Regions from separate parts of the Pradoshia eiseniae genome, predicted to be linked through region 2. Evidence: riboswitches for the same ligand, from Rfam matches in the RefSeq annotation. Region 2 holds a riboswitch; each other region holds the start of a gene.

Region 1 (6,772 bases), on a different contig from region 2:
GTCAGTCTAGTCAATCAAATCATTGGCGGCTGCAAGAAAAAAGGTGTGTTGATCGGGAAGAATGGAGCAACGGTCGCAGGATACAATAATGTACTGACCTTGGCGCCGCCGCTTTGCGTGAGTGAGGATGAGCTTGGACTGATTGTACGAGTGGTTTCGGAGGAGATTTCGAGAATTTAAATAATAGTTGAAGGACCCCTGATTTGATAGGGGTCCTTTTTAATTTGCTGGTTTGAATAAATAACCCTCTTTATCAAAAACTAACCCTTACATGAAAGGGGGAGAATATAAATGAAATATGGATATATCGGCCCAGAGACCCATTCAGGGCAGATTGAGCAGAAAAAAGGCCGCAATATAACGGGTTTTTCGGTTGGAATCCTCTATACAGATGAAAATAATTATCCGGTCATTCCAGGGAATGTGGCCAATTATTCCAGTTATCCATTTCCAGTCCATTATAAATTAGTTCCTGGCTGTACGGGTCAGCGCCTATTGAATGGAGATCCGGCTTTGGAAAAGGGCATCATCGAGGCGGCCTTGCAGCTGCAAAGTGAAGGGGCGAAGGTCATATCAAGTGCGTGCGGTTTTTTCGGGAATTTCCAAGCTCAAACAGCGAGTGCCCTTGATATCCCTGTTTATCTATCCAGCCTGGTGCAGCTGAATATGATTCAAATTGGCTTAAAGCCTGGGCAAAAGATTGGCATCCTGACCGCCTATGAAAAAGGATTGACCAACTCACTGCTAAAAAGCTGCGGGATAACGGATGAGTCGAACTTAATCATTGGAGACTTAAGCAAGGGAGAAGAGTTTTCGACCATTACTAACGGCGCAAGCGCCTTTCATAATGAGAGGCTGCGAGCTGAAGTCGTGCAGAAAGCAGTTGAGATTACAGAAAAACACCCAGAGATTGGAGCTATCCTCTTAGAATGCAGCGACCTGCCCCCTTACGCTTTTCATGTCCAGCAAGCAGTGCAGTTGCCTGTATTTGATTTCATGACGCTCATTCGCTGGGCGCATGATGCGAATAGTCAGCGTTCTTATTATGGGTTTATTTAATGTCCCAAGAGACGGGCATAAAATGTCCGTCTCATATTAGTGTGCATGATTTACTATCTATATGCAGCTCCTTTTACTTCAATTAGTTGGTTTCTCTTGCTTGTATTTCTTTTGGGTACTCGCCAATCGGGAATGTTTCATGATTAATTTTACTTGCTTCAGGCAGGTTTCTTAGTCTGGCATTCATTAACCAGATTAAACCTGCTATTAGGCTGCCTGCTCCCGTTAACATAAACATTATCTCGTTATTAACCGCTGTCGTGAAAAAACCACCTATCAATGATCCGAAGGGTAAAGATAGGGCACTAAGACTATAGCTTGCTGAGGTAACTCGTCCAAGCAGTTCATTTGGAATAATAATTTGATTAAGCGTCCCAAAGAAGATGTTTAGGTATCCGATTGGTATCCATGCAAGTCCAAATAACAATACGCTGAGAATAGTATTAGGGACAAGAGCAGAGAAAACCCATAAACATGTAGTTAAGAAATACCCGTATATGGTTAACCTTCCAACTTTAAATTTTCCTAGTTTCTGTACAGCCCATGCACCAAGCAATAATCCAGCAGAGATACTTGTTAAATAATATCCGTATATATGAGCGCCCCCTTTTTCTTCTGCAAAGGACGGTAAAAGGGCATAAGTTGCACCGATAGTAAAGTTGATAGCTATTGCTCCTGCCAAAAGAGGAAGCAATGCCTTGAATACGAGTGACAGGCCTTCTGATAATTCTTTTATGTATGTATGATACGAATGTTTCACAGGTGTATTGTCTATTGGAAGATGAGAAAGTTTTAAAAGACTAAATATCATTGCGCAGGTGGCAAAAGTGATGGAGTCGACCAAGAATAAAGAGATGGCACCAATCAAAGCTACAAGTATGCCCGCAAAGGCGTTAAAGATAAGATCGATTCCTTGATAAGCAAACGAAAAATAGGTATTGCCTTTTAGTAAGTCCTCTTTCTTGAGCACTAAAGGCAAGAGTTTATTCTGAGTTGGATAAGAGAACTGTTCGATGATAGCGATAAGGGGCATGATGATGAGCAAAAACTGTATGGTTAATAGATTGAAAAAATAAGCGCAAGGGATCATGAGCAGAAGGATACATTGTAACAACTGAGTACAAGTGAGGATTTTCTTGGGGTGCCACCTATCAATGAAGGGACCGAATAAAAATTGAAGAACTTTGGGAAATAAAATCAAGAAACCCGCTAAACCAGAATAAAAAGCGCTTCCGCCAAGGTCATAGACTAGCCATGTGGCGGCTATGTAATATAGGCTGTCCCCAATATTCGTAATGATTCTACCTAATAAAAGCCAGGAAAAGTTTTTGTTTGCTCGGAAGAAATTCATATTTAATCTCCTTAAAAATTATTTAATCGGTTAAATAAAAACTGACTGTTGGTGATAAAAAAAGAATCAATCTTGATTCTTTTCTTTCTCCTTATATCGATCCATGGATGGCTCATCAATCTGCAGGGCAGTAGTGGAAACAAAGTACACCTTACTGTCAGGATTCTTTTCAGCGTCCTTTGCCAAGCTAGTTAATTCGTTCATCAAATTATGGTATTTTTTAACCCATGCTTGAAATTGCACCCTTGTTGCAGTGAATTCCCAAAGTGAACCGACAAAATTCCATTCGGAAGGGTCTTCTGAAGCTTTATCCATGATAAAGGATTCCTCGGGAGCAGACAGGATATGTTTTTTAGATCGTTCATTCATTTGTAAGATTAACTGCCTGGCAGATTCGCTAACCTCTTTATATGGTAATAGTTGATCGGCCGGTATAAATCCGGCGGCGACTGATTGATAGAACTTCTGGATGATTCCGTTCTTTTCCTCGGTATATACGATTTCAATTAACCCGTTTTTTTCTAAGTCCTTAATATGATAATGAATCTTGGCTCGTGACATGCCGAAATGCTCGGATAATTGCTGGCCTGTATAAGGTTTTTCCATGAGACGCATCATAATCTCTGCCCGAAAAGGATCGGATAGGGCTTTGATTTGGCTGAAATCCGTCAAGGTTAACATGGGTTTCATTTTTTCGCTCCTCTGTTATATATTTTTATTCGGTTAAAAATAATTTAACTATATGGTAAACTATGTAAAATAATTAATCAATATGTTTTTTATTTTCCATATATTATTGAAAAAGATACAAGATTTTGATAAGGTAAAACCAATCAAATGATTTGCAGGGGGACTCTTAGGAGTTGAGAAGGTAGAACCTGACCCTTAGAACCTGACTTAGTTAACACTAGCGTAGGGAGCAAAGTATAACACGCCTTAATTTGTGTATATTTTAGCTCTCCATCTATTATTTGGAGAGCTTTATTTGTTTCCTAAAACTAAATAATTTGATTGCGGGGGGACTCTTATGGAGTTGAGAAGGTTAAAACCTGACCCTTAGAACCTGTCTTAGTTAATACTGGCGTAGGGAGCAATAAACATCAGAAGCGATTCTGATGCTAGGCCCTTCTATTCTTGCTAGTGAGATAGAGGGGCTTTTTCTTTCTTGCGTCCATCGACAAAATGGAGGAGAGAAGATGAACTATTTATTTGAAGGAACAACTGTATTCACACAAGTCCGGGATAGGAATCCACTCATTCATTGCATCACGAATTATGTAGCGGCCAATCTCCAGGCAAATGGACTGCTTGCGATTGGGGCATCACCGGTTATGGCGGATGGACCGGATGAGGTGGAGGAGATTGTCGAAGTGGCATCGGCGCTTTCCATCAATATCGGCACCCTTAATCCGCAGATGAGGCGGGCGATGCTGAAAGCGGGCAAGGCTGCCAATAAGAGGGGAATGCCTGTACTGCTTGACCCGGTCGCTGTCGGGGCTGCCACGTATAGGAAGGAAGCAGTAAGAGAGTTACTTCAAGAGGTTCATATTGATGCCATTCGCTGTAATCTTGGCGAGCTCGCTGCACTCGTGGGAGCTGAGTGGGAGCAAAAGGGAGTGGACAGCGGCACGGGAGCCATTCATCTGGAAAGGGAGGCAAAAAAGGTAGCATTGGAACATGGATGCCTAGTTATTGTGACCGGAGAGAAGGATTATCTCACGGACGGTGAACGAGAACGCTGGGTAGAGGGCGGACATGAGATGATTACTCAAGTCACGGGCAGCGGGTGCTTACTCAGCTCTGTTTGCACAGCCATCCTGGCATCATGTGACAGTCATCGATTAGACAGGCTTGCTGAAGGACTGTTCCTGTATAAAAAAGCAAGTGAGGAAGCCTATCAAACAAGTCCTTATCCAGCTTCTTTTCAAGCTGCCTTTTTGGATCGATTATTTGTCCATGCGAGCGGGAGGGGGGAAGCATGAATGTAGTGATGACAATTGCCGGATCTGATTCTGGCGGCGGTGCAGGGATTCAGGCTGACTTGAAAACGTTCCAAGAGCTGGGGGTGTTTGGTACTTCCGTCATTACAGCTTTAACCGCTCAAAACACGATGGGTGTTCATGATATTTTGACAACGACTCCGCAATTTGTCCGGTCGCAGGCGGAGGCAGTCTTAAATGATTTGCCTGTGCGAGCAGTCAAGACCGGGATGCTTGCCTCCGGTGAAATCATTCAAGAGATAGCGGAGATTCTGAGAAAGAGAGACTTGCAGCTTGTTGTGGACCCGGTCATGGTCGCAAAGGGAGGGGCACAATTGCTCGGGATGGAGGCTGTGCGTGACTTGCGGGATCATTTGATTCCGCTTAGTACGGTCATTACGCCAAACATACCCGAAGCCGAGGTTTTGACGGGGATGTCCATCCGCCATGACAGTCAAGTCGAAAAGGCGGCAGAGCATTTGCTTGAGCTAGGGGCAGGTTGCGTCGTCATAAAGGGCGGGCATATGGATAACCCGGATTTTGCGACGGACGCCGTTTATTTTGCCAATGGCCGTTCCTTTAAGATGACGACAAAGCGAGTCAGAACGAGGCATACTCATGGGACAGGCTGCACCTTTTCGGCAGCAATCACAGCGTTTTTAGGGCAAGGAAGGACCGTAGGGGAATCCATTCTCGAAGCAAAGCACTTCATCCAGCAGGCGATTGAACAGGAACTTGGGCTCGGAAGCGGTAATGGCCCGACGAATCATTTTGCCTACAAGCTAAATCAGGAGAAATGTGAGGTGGAAATCGTTGAAGCATGAACAGCTGCAGATCTATTTTGTAATGGGATCAGTCAATGTTAAGGAATCCAACCTTCTTAACGTTTTAGAGGACGCCTTGAAGGGCGGTATCACGATGTTCCAGTTCAGGGAGAAGGGCAGAGGCGCTAAAAAGGGTGCGGAATATGAATCCCTGGCAAGAGAATGCCAGCGTCTTTGCCAACGATATGGCGTGCCGTTCATCGTCAATGATGATGTCGAGCTTGCGCTGAAGCTGGATACCGATGGTCTTCATATCGGTCAGGAGGATGGCAGAGTGGAGAAAATCCGTGAACGAATTGGTTCGAGATGGCTAGGCGTATCCGTGCATTCCAGAGATGAGGCGGAGATTGCCTATCACGCAAAGGCTGATTATGTCGGGATTGGTCCGGTCTTTGGAACACAGTCGAAGGAAAATGCCCCGCCACCTGCAGGGACTGCCCTGATCGCTGAAACTAAAGTTTTGTTTCCGGATTTGCCGATTGTAGCGATTGGCGGCATCACGGCTAGCAATGCCTATATTCCATTGAAAGCTGGAGCGGATGGAGTGGCGGTCATTTCCGCCTTGTGTGAGAGTGATAATAGGAAAGAACATATAAGTAAACTGAAGGAAATTGTGATTTTATAGAGAATGATTAAGCGGACAGGTAGTTAATTTGTCCGTTTTTTCTTCGGGACATTAATCTAAAGAAATGGATATAAACAGTGCGGTCAGACCCTGATGACCAGAATATCAGGGGGCTATTAATATAAGGAATTAGGAGGCAAACAGCTTGGAACTAGATAACTATCATTTTACTAATAGAGGAAACCGAATCCTTCAACTAGCTGCTGAATATGATGATGGGGTTATCTGTCCGCATCATTTGTTTATGGCAGCTTGCAGGGAGTCTACGGGCGTTTGCGGAGAAATACACCTCTATTTGCAGAGCCAATTAGGACCTGATTATCTTCGCCAATTCAAAAAGCATCATCAAGGGTCTGTGGATATCCAAAACATATTTGAAAAAGCAGATGAGAAAAGAAAATACTATCGCCAAACACTTATCAATGAGGGACATCTTATTGAGAGTATAGTAGAAATAGATAATGTGGTGAATGATATGTTGACCAAGGAGATGAAAGAAGCCATCATCCAAATAGCTTGCGTGCCGAGGGATATGATCGTCCAACTGGCAGTTGTTAAGAGGAAAGAGGATTTGAGTTATAAAAATTCAATCCGCAGAGCGGTGTATGCGGATATGCCGGAGTTGAAACGATTCATACAAGCTGAGTTTGGAGACCGCTGGATCAAAAGGATAGACCATCTTCAAGCGAGAGGTCAGCTTCCTGTATTCCTAGCCGAAGAGAAAGGGGAAATCATCGGCTTTGCCTGTTTTGATATGGAGAAAAAGGGGATGTTTGGTCCGATGGGAACCTCTAGCCGAAAGCGGTTAAGCTCGGCCGGAAAGGAATTGCTGCATAGAAGTTTACTGGATATGGCTGAACGGGGTTATGCCTATGCAGTGATTGAGCAGGCAGGGCCGATAGAATTTTACGAAAAGACGGTCGGGGCCAAACTC
Region 2 (6,772 bases):
AATTGTTGTTTTCATCAACCACTGAGAATTGTTTTTCTGAATTGACACTTTGGATAAAACCATCGATTTTTTCTTCCTGGATATTGTTATCATAAAATGAATATATACCATCATATGTCCAAGTAATAAATTCCTTAACATCTTCTTCTGTTCTTTCTCTTAGCTTATAACACATAGCTCTTCATCCCCTATCTAGTTCCTAATTCTACATCTCTTTGTTGCACTTAGCCTCCATTTAAATGGTTATGTACTAAACTTGAGGGAATACACGTTCCAGGAGCAACTATCTATTCGAAAACAGCCTTATAAAAATACAGACTTAATGACAGCTGTTCACTTAGAATTGATTATCTTCCTACCTTTCTAATGCTTTTGGTTCTATATCTTTAACAAAATGATTTATATTTTAGTACACACCCATTCAAAAATACATTTTTGCTTTTCTCCTCGTCGATACATATCATTTTCTTTTGGGACATCAACCATTTTTATAAGTTTGGCTCCGATATATTCACAAGTTTTTCTTGAAGCGATGTTATCCGGATTACAAGTAATAAATAGTTTTTCCATTTTATGAGCTTGTGCAACTTTCCTCAATAGCAATACAGATTTTGCAGCATAGTAACTACCTCTATATTCCTCGTTAACTGAATAACCAATATGGCCCCCATAGTATAAATTTTCATTGTATCCAATTCTTATATCAATATGACCTATTGGCCTGAGGGAACCACTTAAGGAAATGTTGAAATGATAAGCTGGAACCCAGTTCTTTTCCTTGTTTCCAGGTACTGTCTTTACAAGATGTAAATCTATTTCTTCTCCTTTAATACTATCAAAATCCAAAAATTCGAATTCCATCTTCTTCGCCCCCTATTTCTTCTGAAAATCCATCATGAAACAGTTAATTTTATCTTGTATTACAGCTCCTAATAGTTATATAAGAAAATATCGATTTTATTTAGTCCTGTTTACCCATTCCATTAAACAATGGGCATCGTTTAAGTCTTTTATTTCCCTAAAGCCACATTTCTTATAGCATGAAATCGCTCTACCATTACCTATTTTCACTTCTAACACAACCCTAGAAGCATTTTTATTGATGCTCAGGTAGTTTAACATCATCAGAATCATTGAGGTGCCCATTCCTTTACCCCATAATCGGCTTTCTCCAATAAACTGATCTATCCCATAGATTCTTTCGTTTGTTGTATAGCCATATCTTCTGAATTCATCTTCCTGAATTTTATAATATTGGATATAACCTATTGGTTCTTCTTTGTGTTCTATGATACAGGGGGTAACATTATGTTGTCCTTCTACTCTTGGACCGTATTTTTTTATGACTCTATCCATATTGGAAGGTGGCTCTTCATAGAATTCTAATACCTTCTTATCATTTAGCCACTTGACCATTACCTCATAATCATTCGCATTCATTAGTCGAATAAGCAGTTCGCCATTCTGTATCATTTTTCACCTCTGAGCTCACTTATTAACCCTGACTCTCCTTATGAATTTCAACATAAAATGGCATTACTCCTTCTTAAATCAGATGCCTCCGAGAAAATTTAGCGACAAATATTATTTTTGAATATTTAGAGGCCAATAAAAAACACCCTACAAAGCAGTCGTTTCACAACAGGACTGTTTTGTAAGGTGCACGGTATTCCAAACGGATGCTTAGATTATTTCAATCCTTTCGCATCCCATTTTTCAAATGTATTCAAGATCATTTTCTGTACGGCCTTGCCTCCGCCTTCATCTTGGACATTCTCTACTAGGATGGACATGACGACATTCGGGTTGTTTTGATCATAGGCAACAAACAAGCCATTTTCCTGTCCTTTTTCATCCTGGCTTTTCTTCAATTCAGCCGTTCCGGTCTTCCCGGCCAAGGCGTATTTATCAGACTTGGCAGCGGTCGCCGTTCCGTCCGTGACAACCTTGCGCATATCCTTCTTCAGTATGGCTGCGTTTTCACTTGAAGTGATGGAATCTTTCCAGACGGCCGCTTCCGTTGTCTCCAATAGGCGCGGTTTCATGAGGGTTCCGTCTTGGACGATTCCTCCATACAAGGATGCAAGGTGAACAAGGCTCATCAGCACCTCTCCTTGCCCATATCCGGTGTCAGCCAGAAGCTTGCTGTCTGTCAGCTTCCCGTCATTTGAAACCTGTGAAGCTCTTACTGGGTATTCAAGCGGGAACTCTTTCTCCCCTATGCCCAATTCTTTCAAGCCGCTGATCATTTTCTCTTCACCAATGGCCAGGGCCGTTTGGGCGAAATAAATATTATCTGAATACTGCAGGGCTGCTTCCAGGTCAACCGGTCTTTTCGGGTCGGTTACGCGTGTGATGGAGGCATTGCCCCATTCCGCCCCCTTCGACCATTTCAGTCCAGATATGTCGATTGTTTTATTCGGGTCAAGCGTTCCTTCATTCAGACCAATCATCGCTATAAGCGGCTTAATGGATGACCCTGGTGAGAATGCTGCGGAGAAGCGGTTCAATAGTGGCTGCTTCGCATCTTTCTCCAGCTTTGCATAGTTATCAGAGCTCATTCCTAAGATAAAGTCATTTGGATTAAAGGATGGCGAGCTCACAAGCGCGAGCACATCTCCTGTTTCAGGGTGGACGGCTGAATAGGTACCGGCCACGCCCTTCATGTTGGAAAAGGCGGTCTTCTGCAAATCGGCATCAATCATTAGTTTGACGCTTTGCCCATCCTCCGGCTCCGTTTCTGCGATTATGGAAGGCTCTTCCCGGTCAATATAAATGGTATAGCCATCCTTGCCGCGAAGCTCTTGCTCTAACAATTCCTCAAGTCCCCGCTTCCCGATGACACTGCTTGCGGAGTATCCCTTATCCTTATGCTTCTCAAGCTCTTCAGCGGTAATCGTTCCGACATAGCCTGTCAGATGAGCGGCACTTTCCTTATAAGGATATTCCCGCACCGCCGTTTCTCGGAACTGGACACCATCGATCGCTTTTAGCTTTTCAATTCGTTCCTTATCGTCCTTGGCAATTTTTTGGATGGGTACGAAAAGGGCAGGTTCCACCCAGCTTTGATTCAACTGCTTATCGATGTATTCAGTCGAGTTATCAAGTATTTTCGCGACCTCATCTTTTTTCGACTCATCAAATTGTTCTGGGACGATTCCGACCTGCTGGGCTGTTCCATTGATGGCAAGACCCTTTCCATTACGGTCAAAAATCTCGCCCCTCTGCGCTTTTGTGGAGCCAATACCTATCTTCTCATCTTTCTGCAAGTCCGGGAAAATAAAGGTCGTATCCCAGTCGATATACCAGTTCTCTTCTTCATCACGCGTTTCTTTCTTTAATTCTACTTCCTTATCAAACTCGATTTCTCCAGCGATGGAGTTCATCTTTACCTGAATCGGAAGCGTAACCTGCTCTTTATCCTCGTGCTCCTGTTCCTCTTCAAAATTGGTTTTCACCTCTAAATCGGTAATGCCAAGATCACTATATACTTTTTCATACCGATCGACGAAATCCTCACTTTTAAAGGTTTCCTTAGTGGAAGCCGAAAGATAATCCGCATACATATCATCAAATTTCTGCTCGTTCCACAGCTTCACATAATCTTTCAGCCGGCTTTCTGGCTGAACAGAATCATCTCTGCATCCTGCTGCAACCAATAATAATAAAAATAAAAAGCTTGCTAGAATTCTTTTTTTACTCACGGATTCTGCCCCCTCTCGAATCAATGTCTTAATTATAACAAAAGAGCGAATATTTATTGAGAAAAATTGTCCTTGCCTATTAGACTAAGGAGTAACAGACACATGTGATATATCTATTTAACAAAGGGTTAGGATATTTATTTTTCGAAATAGATTGATTTACTTACTAATTTTGGTAAGCTAATAGATAATTCATATAAACAGCACTAGGGGTGTCTTGCAAAAGGCTGAGATGGAGCTGGCGTTTCCTCCGAACCCTTTGAACCTGACCTAGTTCATGCTAGCGGAGGGAAGGTGAAATTATGAGGGATGACGTGTATTCCATTCATCCTGACCTTCCAATTGATTGGTCAGGGTTTTCTGATGTTAAAAGACTATGAACTAAATATGTATATCTACTAGGGGCGCCAATGGCTGAGAAGAACCCTTTGAACCTGATCTAGTTCATACTAGCGGAGGGAAGTAGGAATGATGAAGCTAGTATGACTTCTACCATTTACCACTTTCCATTTGTGAGAGTGGTTTTTATTTTGGTCTCCCCTTCCATTCAGTACCCATACGGCAATTACACTCCCTGCTGTTTATATGGTCGTCAATAGTATACGAGGAGGAAATTACATGGACACGTTTACTGAAAGATTGCACGCACACATTCAACCGATTTGGGAGCAAATCATCAGCATCTATTCGAATAAGTTTTAAGAAAAGGAACATTGCTGGAGGAAAAATTCGTTCATTGTTTAAAGGGCTAATTTAACAAACCGTAATCGAAGAAAGGTGAGTGTAAACCATGAACCGGACAAAAAAACTGACCATGACCGCTTTACTCGCAGCCATCACGAGTATATCCAGCAGCCTGATTTTCATCCCGATTGGATTCGCAAAGATATTCCCAATCCAGCATCTCGTAAACCTGCTTTCAGCTGTCCTATTGGGCCCGGCCTACGCCATTATGCAAGCCTTCCTCTCCTCCACTATCAGGAATATAATCGGAACGGGCAGCCTATTCGCCTATCCCGGAAGCATGATTGGCGCCTTCCTGGCAGCCATCCTTTACAGCAAGACAAAAAATATTGGGCTATCTGCCCTTGGCGAAGTAATCGGCACCGGCATACTAGGGGCAATCGCGACCTATCCCATAGCCGTTTTAATCCTCGGAGAAGAAATGACCATTTTCGGACTCATCCCTGCCTTCACGATCAGTTCCTTCACGGGAGCCTTATTGGGATATACTTTATTGAACCTATTAATCAGAAAACGGGTCATCCTGCCAGGTGGACAAAAGGTAAGGTAGCATAATCAAATTTGATGCAGCTCTATGCTTATAGAAGGCTTGCCGTATAATGTGACCTGCTCCTAGTCAGTAGAGAAAGTAAAACAAGCCGCCTCCATAAAGGAAGCGGCTTACTTTCTAGTGGCATAATGGCTCCATTACAATTTTTGTATATGTGTTATGTTAAAAGTGTCTTCATATTTCAATCCAAATCCCAATAATCTATCCATAAATATATGTGCTAGCCAGATAATTGATATTATGAGTAAATAAACATTTGAAAAGTAAAAGTAACTGATAAAGAAAAGTAGCGGTACAATCAAACTGTGTCCGAAATTATAAACAATGGCGCCAATTTTTTTATTCATTGCATAACCAATCATAGTTATATCAGGAACTAATAAAAGGACAAAAAACAGCCAAACCGGGAAATTTAGGTACACGTAAATATAAAAAGAAATGGCAAAGGCAATTCCATTTTCGATACGGACGATTCTTTTAACTGTCATTATAAATTCCTCTTATCGCTGCTTTTGAAGAGTTCAAACAGCAAATCCTCAATCACTTCTTTATTCTCTGTATATTTTTCTTCTTTTATCAGCTCTTTAACGTTTTTCAATGTCTTTGATGCTTGTTCATAAAACTGAATTTTCCCATCAATATTTGATAGCTTTTGCTCAATTAACCATACGGTTGAATTGTTACATTCTGCTGATATTGGTTTGTCTTTTAATATGAGCAATTGTTGAATCTCTTTAATTGTGAAGCCCAAATGCTTTAATACGATGATAAGCTGCAGCTGCTTTTCACTATCTTCATCATATTCTCGATACCCATTGTCTCGCCTTTTAGGCTTCAATATCTGCTCTTTCTCATAATAACGAATCGTATCCGTTTGAATCTTATATTTCTTAGAGAAATCTTTGATTTGCATATGAACCACTCTCCCAATACCACCATAACATTGGAGTATTGTCTAAGGTCAAGGGTATAAATATATATATATTTATAAATCAATTGAAAAAGAGTCACTTCTTAATCTTTACCATTTCCCCTCCCGCTAATCTGCAGCCTTTTATTAATAGGCTGTTATCGTAAAGATTATTGCTTAGGGAAGCTGCTATTCATTTTACTGTACAATTTTAGATTGAGAGCGCCTCCTTGAACAGAGGGACAGGTTAGCTTTAGAAGGGTTTCTATCATCCATATCGAATTATATGGTTATAGTATTTGAAGCAGTGACTAATAAAGATAAATGGAGAGGGTTAATTTTGAGGCTGTTGACGGTTCTAATTATTTTATTATTAGTAGTATTTTCGGTAGAAAAAATGACAGATAAATTTTGGGGTGTAAAGAGAAAAAGCATCTCCGAAACTCCCGGTAAAAGAATTGACCGATGGGGAAGAGCGATAATAATCTTTATATTTGTAGTATCCAGTATTACCAAGGGTTCGAGTGTCATTCTAGAATGGCAATTCGTTCTATTTTTCATGGCATTAATGGGGTTTCAAGTTATTTTGGAGTGGAAATATCTAAAGAAATCTAAACAATATATCTCGTCATTAATAAGTTCGATGATAATTTGCCCTATCATTTTGCTTGTAATTCACTTTTACAGCTAGACCATTAGCAGAAGATGGCTGTCAAATTGACGGTCTTTTAAACTTACGGGGGCTTCATTAAACAATGAGACAGCAAAAATGCTGTCTTTTTCTTATGGAATTAGCAACAATCCTTACGAAAAGAGCCTGAAACTATCCCAGACGCTCTCTTCCACCAAATAGTATTTTTCGTG
Region 3 (6,772 bases), on a different contig from region 2:
TCCCCATGCTCCATGGCCGAAATAAATCTGGTTCAAATACATTTCGAGAATCTCATCCTTCGAATACTGCTGTTCTATTTGACCGGCAATAACGACTTCCTTTATTTTTCTTTCATATGTCTTCTCTGGTGTAAGAATTGTATTTTTGGCCAGCTGCTGGGTAATGGTGCTTCCGCCTTGGACAATGCCGCCAGCGAATAAATTTTCAAAGGCTGCCCGTATGATACCCTTCATATCAATTCCATGATGCTCATAAAAACGATGATCCTCTATGGAGAGAACTGCATCAATAACATGTTCAGGCACTTCATTTATCGACACGCCCTCCATTTTGTTGGCGGTGATTTTACTTGCTTCTTCATTATCCTTATCATAAATAATTGTGGGTTTCATAAGCTCTGTATCTAAGTTGGATAAATCAACTTCTTCGTTTAATAAATACGTAAGGTACATCAACCCTATTAGTGTCAATATAGATATGCTGAGCAAGAGGATATGGAACACCTTAGAATGGTCAAGGAAATTCCCCAGCTTGTTCAGTATTTGTTTCATTCGAGACATAGTTCCTCCTTGCGATCAGGGTGTAAATTTTCTTTTTATCTACCCAAGTTCCACAAATTATACACAAAAATAAAAACAACTGGTATCCAGTTGTTTTAACTATTCTTTATTATCATGTCCATTATTCTCTATTTATGCCTTCTGTCTACTATGGCATTATCCGTCGAATCTGCTTCCTGACAGAGGGTCTCCATATACATATAAACAATTTGCTTTAGCTTATCATCTGCTCCGAGTATATCTAGATGGGTCAAGCATCTCCGTATAATTGGATGCACGTCTGCTGGCGTTGTTTTTTTATCCAATAGCCCCATCACCTCTTTTTTACATTATAAGCCTTCTTATTCAACATTGTCATTAGCCTTTTGTCATGTTTAATCATAAAAATACGAAATAATTGTTTTTACCTGAAAAAGAATATCCAATACGTCAGAAAATGTCTCTTATAAAATGTTTCTGAAATAAATATTTTGGATAAATGATAAAGTACAGGAGTAATAGAAGGGATGTGTAGCTATGTTTAATCATATTGTCGTTGCATTTGATGGATCTGATTCAAGCAAGAAAGGCTTATCATTGGGTATGGATTTATGCAAGAATAAAGAGGATTCATTACTATCCATCGTCCATGTATATGACCAATCAGATGATACGCAGAACTATCCAGCAGGGGCCAATCCGTTCGATGGAAAAGTACCGTTATACGTAGACCAATCACAAGGCCAGTCGATGGCATTACCTGACCAAGATGTCTATGAGCCATATACGGCAGATTCACGGTTAGCAGAGATTGAAAAATATGTAAAGGGCATCACTGATAATAGCCTTATCAGCCCTCATTTTATTGTATTGGAAGGGGATAGAGATGATGCCATACTGCAATACGCCGAGAAAGAAGGAGCAGATCTTATTATTGTCGGTAATAGCAGCAGTTCAACATTAAAAAGATTATTTCTCGGAAGCCTTTCACAAAAAATTATCAAAAATGCAAGCTGCCCAGTAATGGTGGCTAAATAAGACAGATTAACCTACCCGCTGCGAGCAGGTAGGTTTTTAATTATAAGAAGACAAAAAATCCTCGGCTAAAAAGCCGGGATTTCTAGTTGTCCGCTTTGACAAACACTTAAATAACATTACCCAACGCGATTCACCAGTTCTTTATACTTCTGTTCCGAAACCTCTCTCTCCAAGGAACTGAAGATACGATATTGATCATCATCTAAAATACGATAATGCTGGCTGATCATGTTTTGCTGAAGTGTATAACCTTTCTCCGAGGAAAGGTCCTTCCACCACATCTTCCCTCCGAGCATTTTTTCCTTCCGATAATCAATGCTCTCACGCGATACCGTTTCTATTACTTCAAGCGGGTCGCCCCCAAATAATGTTTGGACCGTCAATGTCTCTCGAAAGAGTGAGACGACAGCCACAACAGTTGTCCAGCTGGCCTCATTTCTCTCCTTTTCAATTTGCACTAGTGTTTTCTTTGAAATGCCGATGATTTCCGCCATCTTATCTTGTGTATAATCAACCTCAACCCGGATAAGTCTCATGCGCTCTGATATTAAACGAATTATTTCATCCTTTGTCATGCCATCCCTCTTCTCAATTAGTGTATGAAAACATGTTATAGTTATGGAATATTTTATCAATTATTGACCCGTTATAAATATTATAATTGAAATAAATGGAAAATTGTTGGTAATTTGTATATATTTACTGATTTTTTTATTCCCTTGAGTGATAAAATGAAACCTATTGTTACTGAATAGTTAGTTGTTTTATCGTCAATTCACTTCTTTTTTATGAGTTTTTGACAGGCTTTTCACCATCATCCTTAATTAAAACAACCCTTAATCAAGAAGAGTTGGCGTATCACATATAATTTCCTCCAGGAAATTTACACCCAAATAAGGTAGAAAACATAATAAAAAGCCGGAGAACCTCTATTCCAAATTTAAGAGGATTCTCCGGCCTGATAGTCTTACTTTTACTTCTTTTCCAGCTCATTTTTATATTCAACCCATTTTCGTATAGATAACATAACATCCTTCAATGCTTCTCCACTAGGTGTCAATTCATATTGGACTTTCTTTAAAGAACCATCTAAATAACTCTTTTTCACTAATTCCTCCTTCACTAATTCATTCAATCTTTCTGTCAGGACCCTGTCAGAGATTCCTTCAATCCGTCCAATTAATTCATGATATCTTTTCGGTCCATCCAGCAATGAGTATATGATAATCCCCATCCATTTTCGGCCGATAAATTCTATTGTCTTGTGAAAATCACTGCATATATGTAGCTTTGGACCATGATCTGTGGCTTCTGGCATAGAAATCGCCTCCATCTTTATGCTCTTATTATCATAACATGAATCTTATGCATTGACATGTTAACTTACTAATGGTAAGTTAACCAATATATAAAAACTAACTTTAAGTAAGTTTACAAGGAGAATAACCATGTCACAATTAGAACAAATTATCAAACAGCGTAAGTCCGTTCGAAGCTATGATCCCCAATTTCAAATTGACAAGCGTGAAATTCTTGAATTATTAAGCATTGCAGCCAATGCACCATCATCAAGCAACCTGCAGCCATGGCGTTTTATCGTTATCCAAAACAAAGAGCTTCAAAAAGAGATCCGGACACTTGGCTTCAACCAGGCGCAAATCGAAGAGTCGTCGGCAATCGTTGCCGTTATAGGTGATAGCGAAGCTTACAAAAACGTAGAAAAAATCTATTCCCTTAATGTTGAAAAAGGCTATATGGACCAATCTATCGCTGATCGGACAATCAAACAAACATTGAATGCATATCCAACAATGCCGAAGGAAGGATTAAAGGAAATTGCCGCTTATGATGCCGGCGCAATTGCCATGCAATTCATGCTGCTCGCCAAAGATCGCGGCTACGATACAATCACGATGGGCGGCTTCGACAAAGATGCATTCGCCAAACGCTTTGACCTGCCAGACAATCTCTTCCCAATTACTTTAATTGCTATCGGTAAGGCTCTAGCACCTGCATTCAATACTTCACGCCTGCCAATCGAATCTTTAACAACCTACTTTGATTAAATAGAAAAGACCGCAATAAAGGTTAGCCAATAACCTTTATCGCGGTCTTTCTTGTCTCCGTATTAAACAAATCAATAATGAGCTGCCTTCTTCAAGAGTAATCTTGGTGCTGAAGAGAAGAGCAGCATAATAACCCCGCCTGATACAATTACGCTCGGAAGCAAATAAGACAGATTATACAGGAGGGAGAAGATGATAACAGACTGCCCGTCCGCAGCCCCCGCTCCAAAGAAGACGACTCCCGCGATAAAGTGGGCAAGAAAACGCAATGAGCTTCCTACAAGAATCCCGCCTATTACATAAAGAATATTGGTTCTTCTATTGTTTCCGTTTGGTTGGACCAGACTGAAAAGGAGCCCCGATAAACCTACCGCTGAAAAAGCCACGATATAATCTAGAATTCCTTGAACTGGTGTCAGAATATAGGCCGTTCCTGATACGATTTGCAATAGACCCAATAACAGCCCGGTTACAACACCGCCTTTTACACCCCACCGCAAGGCCATCAAAAAGACTGGTACCATGGCAATTGATACGCTTCCTCCTTGTGCCCATAAACTAAAAGACATGATGTTTCCAAGCAAATCAAAAATAAATGCCATAGCCGCAAAAATAGCCACCTCAACCAAATACAACAAACGGTTATTTCTCATCATTGTTCCCCTTTCTTTTTGGAGGAGTACCTGAATCTTTCGAGAAAACGGGCTTATAAAATGCAAAAGAGCAATGTATGTCAAAAATGGCACACATTGCTCTCTTACAAATAGCATATATCCGCCACATTCCTACGCTAGAATTATCTAACAGGTTCGGAGGGTCAGAATTCGAACATTCACTCTCAGCCTCATGGGCTCCCCTTGTGGAATAAATTATATTCATTTTCTTATATGATACTAGAAGGAATTGCCAATAGCAAGGAGATTTCCTTACGCAGTCATCTCTTCCGTCATCTCTGGTGCTTCATCTTCATTTGCTTCATATTTCTTCTCAGATTGAGCAATAATGACAGCACAGGAAGCATCACCTGTAATATTTACGGCCGTACGCGTCATATCCAATAAGCGGTCAATTCCAAGAATAAGGCCAATTCCCTCGACCGGCAAGCCCACCTGTTCAAGTACCATAGCAAGTAGAATCAACCCGGCTCCTGGTACACCCGCTGTCCCAACACTGGCCAGAACCGCTGTCAGGATAACTGTCAACAATTGAGGAACCGTCAAATCAACGCCGTACGTTTGTGCAATAAAGACAACCGCAACCCCTTGAAGAATTCCTGTTCCGTCCATATTAATCGTTGCTCCAAGAGGCTGCACAAAGCTGCTGATGTTCTTTGGCACGTTAAGCGCTTTTTGAGCTGTTTCCATTGCTACTGGAAGAGCTGCACTGCTTGAAGACGTACTGAATCCCACAGCAATTGCCGGGAAAAACTTCTTAAAGAAATCTAGTGGATTGCTTCGTCCAAGCAGGGAAATCGCTCCGCCATATACAACAACTGTATGAATAAAGAGAGCTAACACAACCACAATCATGTAAAGGCCCATGCTCTTAATCGCAGCAATCCCTTGGCTACCGACTGCTGTTGCTACAAGAGCAAACGTAGCATAAGGAGCCGCCTTCATGATCATGTTGACAAGGTAAACCATTAATTCTTGTCCTTGTTCCAATAAATCAATAATGCCCTTCGTTTTTGAACCAAGCGCAGAAATTCCAAGCCCAAAGAAAATAGACATAACAATTACTTGAAGCATATTTCCTTCTGCCATGGCTTGAATAGGGTTTTTCGGAATGATATTTATGAGAGTATCTATTACTGAGGGAGCTTGACTAGCAGTGTATTCAGCAGCAGAGATATTTACTTGAGAGCCGGCACCCGGCTTGATTAACAAGGCAAGTCCAATACCGATGGTGATGGCAAAAGCAGTTGTGAAAAGGAAATATAGCATTGTCTTTCCGCCAATACGGCCTAGCTTTTTTGGATCGCCAAGACCAGCTGTTCCTAAAGTGATGGAAATGAGGACAATTGGTACCACTAACATCGTGATAGCATTGATGAATAAGGAACCAACTGGTTCAAAAAGATATGAATCAAAGATTTTAAATAGTTCAGGTGAAAATTGATTGAGACCTAAACCAACCAAAATACCCGTAATTAATCCTGTGATGATTTTTATTGTTAGCTTCATAGATGACCTCCTCTTAATCTAACCAACAGGTTATTTGTCTTCAAATATTGCAAGCTATAAAAACTTCTCCACTGTAGAGGGTTCTTAAAACTTTACTAACATAATATTAGACAAAATTTAGCGAAACAACAATGGTAATAATTACAGTGCTTGCACAGAATTCCATATAAATCTAAATATGTCTTATCTATGTTAAAAAAATGACTAGTTCCAACCACAGCAAAAAAGACGCCTAACAGCGCCTTGTAGAGTAAATGACTTATGATTAAACATACTTTTGTATGTATTATGCTTTAATGGCTCTTGACCTCGACTTGCTTCTTCAGGGAATAGGAATTCTGCAATAATTCGTTAAACGTTAGCTCTGAACAAACTACGCTAGAGAAAATTTCATTCCGGGATTTTGTTTTCTCAATTTTAACACCCTGTATCTTAAACTTAGATACGATATCCATTCTCACATTCTCCACCTTCTGATTTTTTACTGACCAGTACCAATTTACCCAAAAACCTTCTAACAAAACATCATTTGAGCAATAAGCTTGACTTTTGGTCAGGGTTTATTCTTATAGTTAAACTCTGTCGCAATCATTCTTATATATTCAAATGCTGCACTCTTTAGGTACAGTACTAATGAACTCACAATATTTAAATTGTACTAAACTCTGCAGAAAAATAAAGGGAATATTTTCTTAATTTTATTAAATTTGATTTGTTTTTAAAAATGTGCCTAAAACAAATGCTATTCATCAAGAAATTTAATATAATAAAAATTAATAACTATTTTCCACTTACTTCTCTTTATTAATAAAAAGGGGGGATTTGCATGGGAAGTTGATGGCCAGTAAACCTACCAGCACTTTTTATCCGTTAACGATTAACCATACAGCTGTTAACAGCTTATTATCACAGGAGGTGACTCCTTCGCCGTCTTATCACGGTTGA

The links. Region 2 has a riboswitch for thiamine pyrophosphate ahead of thiW (energy coupling factor transporter S component ThiW). Riboswitches for the same ligand answer to the same signal wherever they lie in the genome.
Region 1: it holds a riboswitch for thiamine pyrophosphate, as region 2 does, so the genes downstream of both, thiM (hydroxyethylthiazole kinase) here and thiW (energy coupling factor transporter S component ThiW) in region 2, are expected to answer to the same signal.
Region 3: it holds a riboswitch for thiamine pyrophosphate, as region 2 does, so the genes downstream of both, thiT (energy-coupled thiamine transporter ThiT) here and thiW (energy coupling factor transporter S component ThiW) in region 2, are expected to answer to the same signal.

Annotation. Positions count from the first base shown of each region.
Region 1 covers NZ_PKOZ01000001.1:411,850-418,621, forward strand. The annotation lists gene CYL18_RS01995 (aspartate aminotransferase family protein) at 1-180, shown strand, start outside; gene CYL18_RS02000 (aspartate/glutamate racemase family protein) at 292-1,059, shown strand; gene CYL18_RS02005 (MFS transporter) at 1,142-2,410, opposite strand; gene CYL18_RS02010 (ArsR/SmtB family transcription factor) at 2,477-3,100, opposite strand; TPP riboswitch at 3,247-3,346, shown strand; TPP riboswitch at 3,416-3,517, shown strand; gene thiM (hydroxyethylthiazole kinase) at 3,607-4,392, shown strand; gene thiD (bifunctional hydroxymethylpyrimidine kinase/phosphomethylpyrimidine kinase) at 4,389-5,213, shown strand; gene thiE (thiamine phosphate synthase) at 5,203-5,838, shown strand; gene CYL18_RS02030 (GNAT family N-acetyltransferase) at 5,984-6,772, shown strand, end outside.
Region 2 covers NZ_PKOZ01000018.1:2,913-9,684, reverse strand. The annotation lists gene CYL18_RS17220 (GNAT family N-acetyltransferase) at 1-175, opposite strand, end outside; gene CYL18_RS17215 (GNAT family N-acetyltransferase) at 400-861, opposite strand; gene CYL18_RS17210 (GNAT family N-acetyltransferase) at 958-1,473, opposite strand; gene CYL18_RS17205 (penicillin-binding transpeptidase domain-containing protein) at 1,689-3,704, opposite strand; TPP riboswitch at 3,903-4,014, shown strand; TPP riboswitch at 4,095-4,182, shown strand; gene thiW (energy coupling factor transporter S component ThiW) at 4,495-4,998, shown strand; gene CYL18_RS17195 (DUF4260 domain-containing protein) at 5,136-5,486, opposite strand; gene CYL18_RS17190 (MerR family transcriptional regulator) at 5,486-5,911, opposite strand; gene CYL18_RS19745 (DUF4181 domain-containing protein) at 6,195-6,599, shown strand; gene CYL18_RS17180 (stage III sporulation protein AH) at 6,713-6,772, opposite strand, start outside.
Region 3 covers NZ_PKOZ01000004.1:231,179-237,950, forward strand. The annotation lists gene CYL18_RS09740 (transglycosylase domain-containing protein) at 1-561, opposite strand, end outside; gene CYL18_RS19265 (hypothetical protein) at 690-866, opposite strand; gene CYL18_RS09750 (universal stress protein) at 1,078-1,578, shown strand; gene CYL18_RS09755 (helix-turn-helix transcriptional regulator) at 1,695-2,153, opposite strand; gene CYL18_RS09760 (winged helix-turn-helix transcriptional regulator) at 2,552-2,896, opposite strand; gene CYL18_RS09765 (nitroreductase family protein) at 3,027-3,644, shown strand; gene thiT (energy-coupled thiamine transporter ThiT) at 3,716-4,300, opposite strand; TPP riboswitch at 4,410-4,512, opposite strand; gene CYL18_RS09775 (dicarboxylate/amino acid:cation symporter) at 4,571-5,827, opposite strand; gene CYL18_RS19710 (Lmo0850 family protein) at 6,121-6,282, opposite strand.